Regions from separate parts of the Marinitoga arctica genome, predicted to be linked through region 2. Evidence: riboswitches for the same ligand, from Rfam matches in the RefSeq annotation. Region 2 holds a riboswitch; the other holds the start of a gene.
What was found. A riboswitch is a leader RNA that binds a small molecule or an ion and turns the genes downstream of it on or off. The one in region 2 is predicted to bind cobalamin.
Positions count from the first base shown of each region.

Region 1: it holds a riboswitch for cobalamin, as region 2 does, so the genes downstream of both, ACYQ44_RS03635 (ABC transporter substrate-binding protein) here and ACYQ44_RS07940 (ATP-grasp domain-containing protein) in region 2, are expected to answer to the same signal.

Region 1 covers NZ_BAAHYY010000008.1:1,933-6,353, reverse strand. Annotated here, with positions in the region: gene ACYQ44_RS03640 (LVIVD repeat-containing protein) at 1-1,956, shown strand, start outside; cobalamin riboswitch at 2,040-2,210, shown strand; gene ACYQ44_RS03635 (ABC transporter substrate-binding protein) at 2,262-3,146, shown strand; gene ACYQ44_RS03630 (FecCD family ABC transporter permease) at 3,143-4,156, shown strand; gene ACYQ44_RS03625 (ABC transporter ATP-binding protein) at 4,153-4,421, shown strand, end outside.
Region 2 covers NZ_BAAHYY010000027.1:8,908-13,328, forward strand. Annotated here, with positions in the region: gene cobS (adenosylcobinamide-GDP ribazoletransferase) at 1-280, shown strand, start outside; gene cobC (alpha-ribazole phosphatase) at 290-850, shown strand; gene ACYQ44_RS07935 (AIR synthase related protein) at 873-1,571, shown strand; cobalamin riboswitch at 1,801-1,977, shown strand; gene ACYQ44_RS07940 (ATP-grasp domain-containing protein) at 2,032-3,057, shown strand; gene ACYQ44_RS07945 (succinate--CoA ligase subunit alpha) at 3,050-3,886, shown strand; gene ACYQ44_RS07950 (aspartate-alanine antiporter-like transporter) at 3,897-4,421, shown strand, end outside.

The sequences.
Region 1 (4,421 bases), on a different contig from region 2:
TATCATTTAAATGCAGGGGTACCTGAAACGGATAATACTGATATAGATGGTGGTAAAATATCCCTTGGCGGAATAACAAGAAAAATAGTAAAAAAAGAAGATAGCGGAGAATACTATATTTTAGCAGCTGTTGAAGATTCCGGTATAAAAATATTAAAAGCAACATTTGAAGTTGATGGAGCAAGGGATACTGATTTTCAATTATTAGGAAGTTATAATGTAACTGATAAAACATATGATGTAACATATGATGGAACAATTGCTTATGTTGCAGCGGGTACAGAAGGATTGTTATTATTAGATATTTCAGATTATTCAAATCCTTTATTAATAACAAGCATAAATACTGATAATAATTCCAATTCTGTTGATATAAATAGTGTTGTTTTTGAAGCATCGGGGTCTAGTAAATACATTTATGCTACCGCAAAAGATAAGGGAGTAATAAAATATGATGTTACAGATGAGAATAATCCAATAGCATTATATAGTTTCGATACTCCTGGATATGCAGAAGATGCAGTTTATTCAACAATTGAAGATGCGCTATTTGTTGCAGATGGAACTATGGGCATAATTAAATTAAAAAAATCTGATCTTACATACGTTGGAGTAAAAGGTACATCTGGATATGCAAAAGCGTTAGATATAGATGGTTCTACACTTTATGTTTTTGATAGCTTTAATGGTTTGGTAAAAATAGGTACTGATTTAAATATAATAGATGACGTAATATCAGCACCTTATGATTCAGATGCAGTTAACGCAAATAGTTTAGTAGGAATGAATGCAAGAAGAAGTATTGTAATTACAACAGATTATAATGACAATGGAATATCTGGAGAAGCTAATGAAGTAGCTATAATTGTTGCAGATAAATCAGGTGGAGTTAGAATATTAAAAAATGATGGAAGTATAGTAGCAGTTATTAAAACAAGAGGATCAGCAGAAGATATATGGTTTGATGGTTCTAGATATTTATATGTAGCAGATGGTGCAGCAGGAGTTTCTGTAATAGATCTAGATAGTGATGGAGATGGAAATATTTTAGATGATGGTAGTGGTGGAACAGGTGATACGCCTGCCTTAAGTAATAATTACGTTGATACAGATGGATATGCATATTCATTATTACCTTCTGAAACATCTGGAACTTACTTATATGTAGCAGATAGTACAGCTGGTATAGCGGTTATTGATATATCTACTGTGGGAGCTCCATCTTATGTTAAAAACGTTAGTGTTGACGGAAAAGTAGTTGTAGACTTAGCAATAGATACAACAAATAACATAATATTTGCAGCTCTTGGAGATGATGGAATTGGATCATTAACATATGCAGCGGAAGACGCTTTAACATTTGTTGAAAGATATGATACAGATGGTTATGCATTTTCAATTGAATTATCAAATACATCTGATTTTGTTGTTGTAGCAGACGGAAGTGCTGGAATTGTATTAAAAGAATATAATACTGCAAATGGAAAATTTAGTGAAGATGGACCAACAGATGCTAATACAACTTCTGATAAATATGCTGTAAGATTTGAGGATGCTATGATAACAGATGTTGAATACACAGCTTCTAATGGAGGATTTGATTATTACTTAATAGCAGCTGGTAATAAAGGTATTATATCATTCCAAGTAGATCCTGCAAACTTAACATCATTAGATAATTCAGATGGAAGATATCCAGATGGGGATACTGATAATAATAAAATAATTGACATGTATGATACACAGGGGTCTGCAGTAGATGTTACCCCATATCATGATGCAACGGCTTGGGCTGACAAAGCAATATTATCAGATTCTTTAAATGGAATACTAATTTTCGATTATGATTATAATACTACACCAGATTTTGAGTTTGGTCCAAACCCATTCAGTAATACACCATCTAAAGATTTAAATTGGTATAATTTAATTGGTGGAATAGCAGCAAATCAATAACTTTATTAACCCCCGGGATTTCCCGGGGTTTTTTTATTCTATTTACATTAATAGAATTTCATGTTATAATATCATAGAAAAGTGAATAAAAATTCCTTTAAAATGTAAGGGAAAACGGTGAAAATCCGTTGCGGTCGCGCCACCGTGAGTGGGGACGAAACCAACACTTATGCCACTGGAAACATTTCTCTGGGAAGGCGTTGGTAGTAGGAAGAACCACAAGCCGGGAGACCTATTTTAAAGGAATTTGTTCCATCTTCTCGCGGAAAGAAGATGGAAAATAGATTTTTTATAGGAGGGATTATATGAAAAAGGTATTGGTGGGAGTTTTATTAATTTTAGCATTGTCAGTATTTGCATTTCAACCAATAACATTGGTAGATGATTTGGGCAGAGTAGTGGTTTTTGACAAGGAAGTTGAAAGAATTGTTGTTGCAGCTCCTGCAATTTCAGATTTTGTAGTAAAGCTTGGATCTAAAGATAAAGTTGTTGGTGTTACAGATTTTGATTCATATATAACAGATGTTGAAAAAATAGGAAATATGGTGCCTTTAAATGTTGAAAAAATAATAGCTTTAAATCCTGATGTTGTATTGTTAACAGGAGGATTTCAAGAAGGTGAAGTATCAAAATTAGAAAAATATGGTATAAAAGCATTTGTTTTAAATGCAACTACATTAAATGAAGTTTTTAGGGATTTATCTCTTGTAGGAGTAATTTTGGGAAAAGAAAAAACAGCTCAAGATTATTCACAAAAATTAAGAGCAAGAATGTTGAACATAGCAAAAAACACATTTGCATGGAGAAATAAACCAAAAGTAATATATTTATCAGCATATGGTAGTGTGTCTCAAATGTGGACATGTGGAACAGGTTCGTATTTAAATGAATTAATTACATATGCTGGAGGTATAAATGTTACTGCACCATATACAGGTAATAATGGGTGGTTTGCTGTTGGTCCTGAATTTGTTGTAAAAGAAAATCCTGATATAATTTTAGTGCCAGGATATTATCCTGGAGATAAAGGTGCATACAATTTGATAGTAAATGCAGAGCAATTTAAAGATGTTAATGCAGTAAAAAATAATAAAGTGTTTGTTATTGATGGTAATAAAGCTTCTTTACCAAACACAGGATTAATAGATTTATTGGGAGAGCTAAATAAACTCTTCAGTGAAAACAAGTGAAATTAAAAACGGGGAAATCTTCCCCGTTTTTTCACCTTTTTTTAGGTAGTTTAATAATAATTTTTTCTATTATTTTATTCGTATCTTTAGGCACAGTGAATATACCATTTAAAGATGTAGTTTTTGCATTTTTCGATAAATCACAAAATGTATTGTATAATAGAATAATTTTCAATTTGCGTTTACCTAGAATTCTTGGTACATTGCTTATAGGGTCTATATTAGCAATAGCGGGAAATGATTTTCAAATGATTATAAAAAATCCACTTGCCGATCCGTTCATTATAGGTATTTCATCGGGAGCGAGTTTTGGTGCTGTTATATATACAGCATTAAAAAGTGTATATGGAATTAATTTACCTTTTGGAATAGAAAGTTTTGCATTTTTTTCGGCATTATTAGCAACGTTTATTACATTTTCTTTAGCTAAAGAAGGTAAAAAAATACCTGTAGTATCATTAATCTTAAGTGGAGTTATCGTTGGTTTTGTGTTTAATTCTATTTCAACGTTATTTACCGTTTTATTTTGGCAAAATCTTTTACATATTAATTTTTGGCTTATGGGAAGTACTGGTAATATAGTTTGGTCAGATTTAATTATATTAAGTGTTTTCCTCTCTTTACAAATTTTAGTAAATTTTATTTTTAAAAAACATATTGAAGTAGTTGCTATGGGAGATGATATATCTGTTTTTTCTGGAATTAATCCTGAAAAGATAAAATTATTGGTTTTGACAATTAATATTTTTGCCGTCTCTGTTGTAGTTTCTAAAGCTGGAATTATAGGATTTGTAGGACTGATAATACCTCATCTTGTAAGAAAATTAACAGGTCCTAATATATATTTTTCGACAATTGGTTCTTTAATATATGGTGGAGTTTTTCTTGGATATGCCGATTTGTTTTCTAGATATTTATTTAGACCTACTGAATTACCTATAGGGGTAACAACATCTATAGTAGGTGCACCTATTTTTATTTTGATAATGAAAAGAGGAAGAAAAATATGAAAGTTTTAGAAATAAAAAACTTACATTTTTCATATGATGGATATTTTAATTTATATATAAAGCATATGTATATAAACAAAGGAGAATTTGTATCGATAATAGGGCCAAATGGTTCAGGTAAAACAACAGTTTTAAAATTAATAACGGGTTTAGAAAAGAAAAATGAAGGAGAAGTTTTTATTTCTCAAAAAAATATTGAACAGTATTCGAAAAAAGAATTATTTAAAAAAATATCTGTAGTTCCTCAGGAATTTTTTACTTCTTT
Region 2 (4,421 bases):
TGCAAGAAAAGAGAATGGAATGGGTAATGCGTTTATAGATAATTCTAGTTTAAAAATGTTTTTTATTTCATTTCTTTTAATTTCTCCAATACTTATTTTTTATAATGTATTTGTCTTAATTTCAATAATATTAACCTATATAAGTATATTATTTATAACTTATAGAATCAAAAATATAATAGGTGGAATGACTGGTGATACCATTGGGATGATAATCGAACTATCACAAACATTATTTTTATTATTTATATATATAACTCAAAAATATGGTTTAATATAGAGGTGTTTCATGAGTTTAATACTAGTTAGACACGTAGAAACAATAGCTAATATAAAGAAGGTTTTTAGTGGAAACACTGATTTCCCGATTACTAAAAACGGAAAAAATCAATTATATTTTCTAAGTAATAAACTAAAAAGTGAAAAAATCGATTATATAATTTCAAGTCCTTTGAAAAGAGCTAAGTATACTGCTCTTGAATTATCAAAATTGTTCAATAAAAACATAAAATATGATGATAGAATCAAAGAAATTGATTTTGGAAAATTTGAAGGAAAAAATATAGAAGAAATTCAACATGAATTTCCAGAAGAATATAAAAGGTGGATGGAAAATTACAAAAAATATTGTTTTCCAAATGGGGAATGCTTTTTAAATTTTTATAACAGAATAAAATCATTCGTCGATGAATTACAAAAAAACAAAAGTTACTTAATCATAACTCATGGTGGTGTAATAAGATTAATATACATACTAATTAATAATCTTGAAATTGATGATATGTGGAAAATAAAATGTAAAACAGGTCATTATATTGAGATAAAATGGAGGGATATATATAAAAGTTAAGAAAATTAGAGATTTAACTATAATTGATATCGATAAAGAAAAAGAATTAGTTATTACTTGTGACTCTTCAGGAGCAATTGGAAATAAAAAAATGGATATTATTAAAACAGATCCAAAAATTGTTGGTTATTTTGGAGCTCATGTTGCTCTTTCTGAAAATATATCTTTTGGAGCAACACCTATTGTAATAATTAACACATTATCTGTTGAGATGAATGATACAGGAAAAAGAATTATAGACGGTATTAAAGAAGCTGTTATAAAAGCTAATTTAAATACAAATATTATTACTGGTAGCACCGAAGAAAATTTTCCAGTTGTTCAAACAGGAGTTGGTATAACAGTAATCGGAATAAAAGATAAAAATTTGAAATATAAAACATATTCATCAGATATTGCTGTATTAATCGGTACTCCAAAAGTTGGAAATGATGTTATTAATAATCCTGATATTTTAACACTCGAAATGATTAATATTCTAAGAACTTGTAAAGTGGTGCACGAAATAGTTCCAGTTGGTTCAAAGGGTATTATGCATGAAATTAATGAGATAGAAAAATATAATAATTTGAATTTTGAAATGGATAAAAACTTGAATATAGATTTATATGAAAGTGCCGGTCCAGCAACATGTGCAATAATTACATTAAATATTAAAAATATTGATATTTTAAGAAAAAGAATTAATATCCCAAACTATTTTCTTGGAAAATTTATATAGTTTATTTCTATATTTATAAATTTAACTTTCCTAAAATATATTGATTAGTTCTAAAACAAAAGAAGGATATTTTTGAACTTTATAGAAGAGTTTTTTATGTGTTTAAAGAATGGAAAAGAATATTCCTTTTAACCATTAATCAATGTGTCTGAAAGGGCGCTTTTTCTTTTAATAATATTTTGTCAATTTGATTTGCATTTCTTCATATGATAAAATATTACTAAAAATAAATACCTCCGGAATTAAAGGTGAGAAATCTTAAAAGGGAAGATGGTGAAAATCCATCACGGCCCCGCCACCGTAACTGGGGACGAAACCAACAAATAGCCACTGGAAATTTTCTGGGAAGGCGTTGGGAGTAGAGCGATCCAGAAGTCGGGAGACCTGCCTTTAATTCCAGGGTAATCCCATTCGCGAGGGCGAAATGGGATGAAATTTTATATTTTTAGGAGGTGTATATATGAAGATACATGAGTTTGTTGGAAAGACTTTTCTTAAAGATTATGGTATTAAAGTACCAGAATCCTATCTTATTAAAAAAGAAAAAGATATTAAAGTAGATTTTTTACCTGCAGTATTAAAATCACAGGTATTAGTTGGAGGAAGAATGAAAGCTGGTGGTGTACTATTTGCTAAAAGTGATGAAGAGTTTTTATCTAAAGCAAAAGAACTACTAAGAAAGAAAATTAAGGGTGAAACTTCTTATGGCATTTTAATTGAAAAGATGATTCCATTTGAAAAAGAATATTATCTTTCACTTGTGCTTGATAGGGAAGAAAAAGATATCACTATTTTGTACTCTGATAACGGGGGTATAAACATTGAAGATAATAAAAATAGTATTATAAAAACTAATTTTGATGAATATGAAAAAGTTTTACCTAAAAATATTCAAAAAATTATACCTAATTTAAGAAAATTATTTAGAGAAAAAGATTTAACGTTGTTAGAAATCAATCCATTAGTTGAAGATAACAAAGGAGATATATATGCTCTTGATAGTGTAATGCATTTAGATGACAACGCTATATTTAGACAAGAATGGTCAAAGGAATTTTTAGAGGAAAAATATCCTTTTCATTTTGTTAAATTAAATGGTGATATAGGAATAATTGGTTGTGGTGCCGGAATAGTTATGGCCACAATGGATGCTGTAAAAATGGCTGGTGGAGAACCGGCAGACTTTCTTGATTTAGGTGGAGGAGCAGAAAAAAGCGTAACTATTGAGGCATTAGATTTATTAAAAAGTTATGGTATAAAAAAAATTATTTTAAATATTTTTGGAGGAATAACAAAATGTGATGAAATAGCCAGTGGATTAGTTGATTTTAAAAATAAAAATCCTGAAATAAATTTATTTATACGTTTAACCGGAACAAATGAGGAAGAAGCAAAAAAAATGTTAAAAGATAACGATTTAAATTATTATGAAGATATGTATTCTATGATTTTAGATGCTGTAAGGATGGTGAAAATTCATGATTAATGGAAGAGAAAGAATATGTGTACAAGGAATTACAGGTAAATATGGAAGATTACACACAGAAAAAATGTTAAATTACGGTGCTAATATTGTTTGTGGAGTATCAAAAAATAATATTATAAAAAAATTACATGGTGTTGATGTTTTAAATAATATGTATGATGCAGTAAATAAATATCAAGTTGATACTTCAGTAGTATTTGTTCCTGCACCCTATGCAAAAGATGCAGTTTTTGAAGCTATAAATGCTGGGGTGAAAAAAATTATTATTATAACAGAACATATACCACAACAAGATATGCTTGATATATATAAAATATCAAAAGATAATGATATTAGAGTAATTGGGCCAAATTGTCCTGGCATAATCTTACCTGGAATATCAAAAATTGGAATTATGCCAGAAAGGGCTTTTAAACCAGGAGATATTGCAATAATATCAAGAAGTGGAACTTTGATGTATGAAATTTCAAATTATCTTTCCAAATATTCGACCGGAATAAAAATAGGAATTGGACTTGGTGGTGATCCGATTATTGGAACATCTGTTGAAGAAACTTTTGACTATATAATAGAGAACGAAATTAAAAAGGTAGTAGTAATTGGTGAAATCGGTGGGAATGATGAGGTTAATGGTATTGAATCTGCTTTAAAAAAGGGTTATAATGGAGATATAAAGGTATTTTTTGCTGGAAGAACAGCTCCTAAAGGAAAGAGGATGGGGCATGCTGGTGCTATTTTAGAAGGTTATGAAGGAAGTATAGAATATAAAGAAAATAAACTTAAAAGTTTGGGTATTAAAGTAATAACAAATATCCCTGAATTAGTGTAAAGGAGGTCTTATGAATAGTCATACATTATTATTTTTAACAATATTATCGGGAATATTAATTGGTAAAATAAAAATAGGTAATTTCAAGTTGGGAAGTTCTGGCACTTTATTTAGTGGTTTATTAATAGGCTGGTATTTTACCAACCTCTATTCGACAAACATAGATCTAATAAATAAAATGAACAGTGATTTTAAAAGTTTTTTTCTTTTTTCTCTAATTTTATTTATATCTGCTGTAGGATTAATTGCATCTAAAGATTTAAAAAATATATTAAGAAAATATGGAGTTAAATTTATTATCATGGCCTTTTTTATTACATTTTCTGGTTTTCTATCTGCATATATTTTGTCTTCACATGATAAATATACATTTATAGGTTTATTTTCTGGGGCTCTAACAAGTTCCCCAGGATTAGCAACGGCTTTGGAATCGGCACCTGATTTTGAAAATAATATAATAACTGGTTATTCATTTGGATATATTCCTGGTGTTTTAGCTGTTATTCTATCTATGTATTTATTACCATACATATTA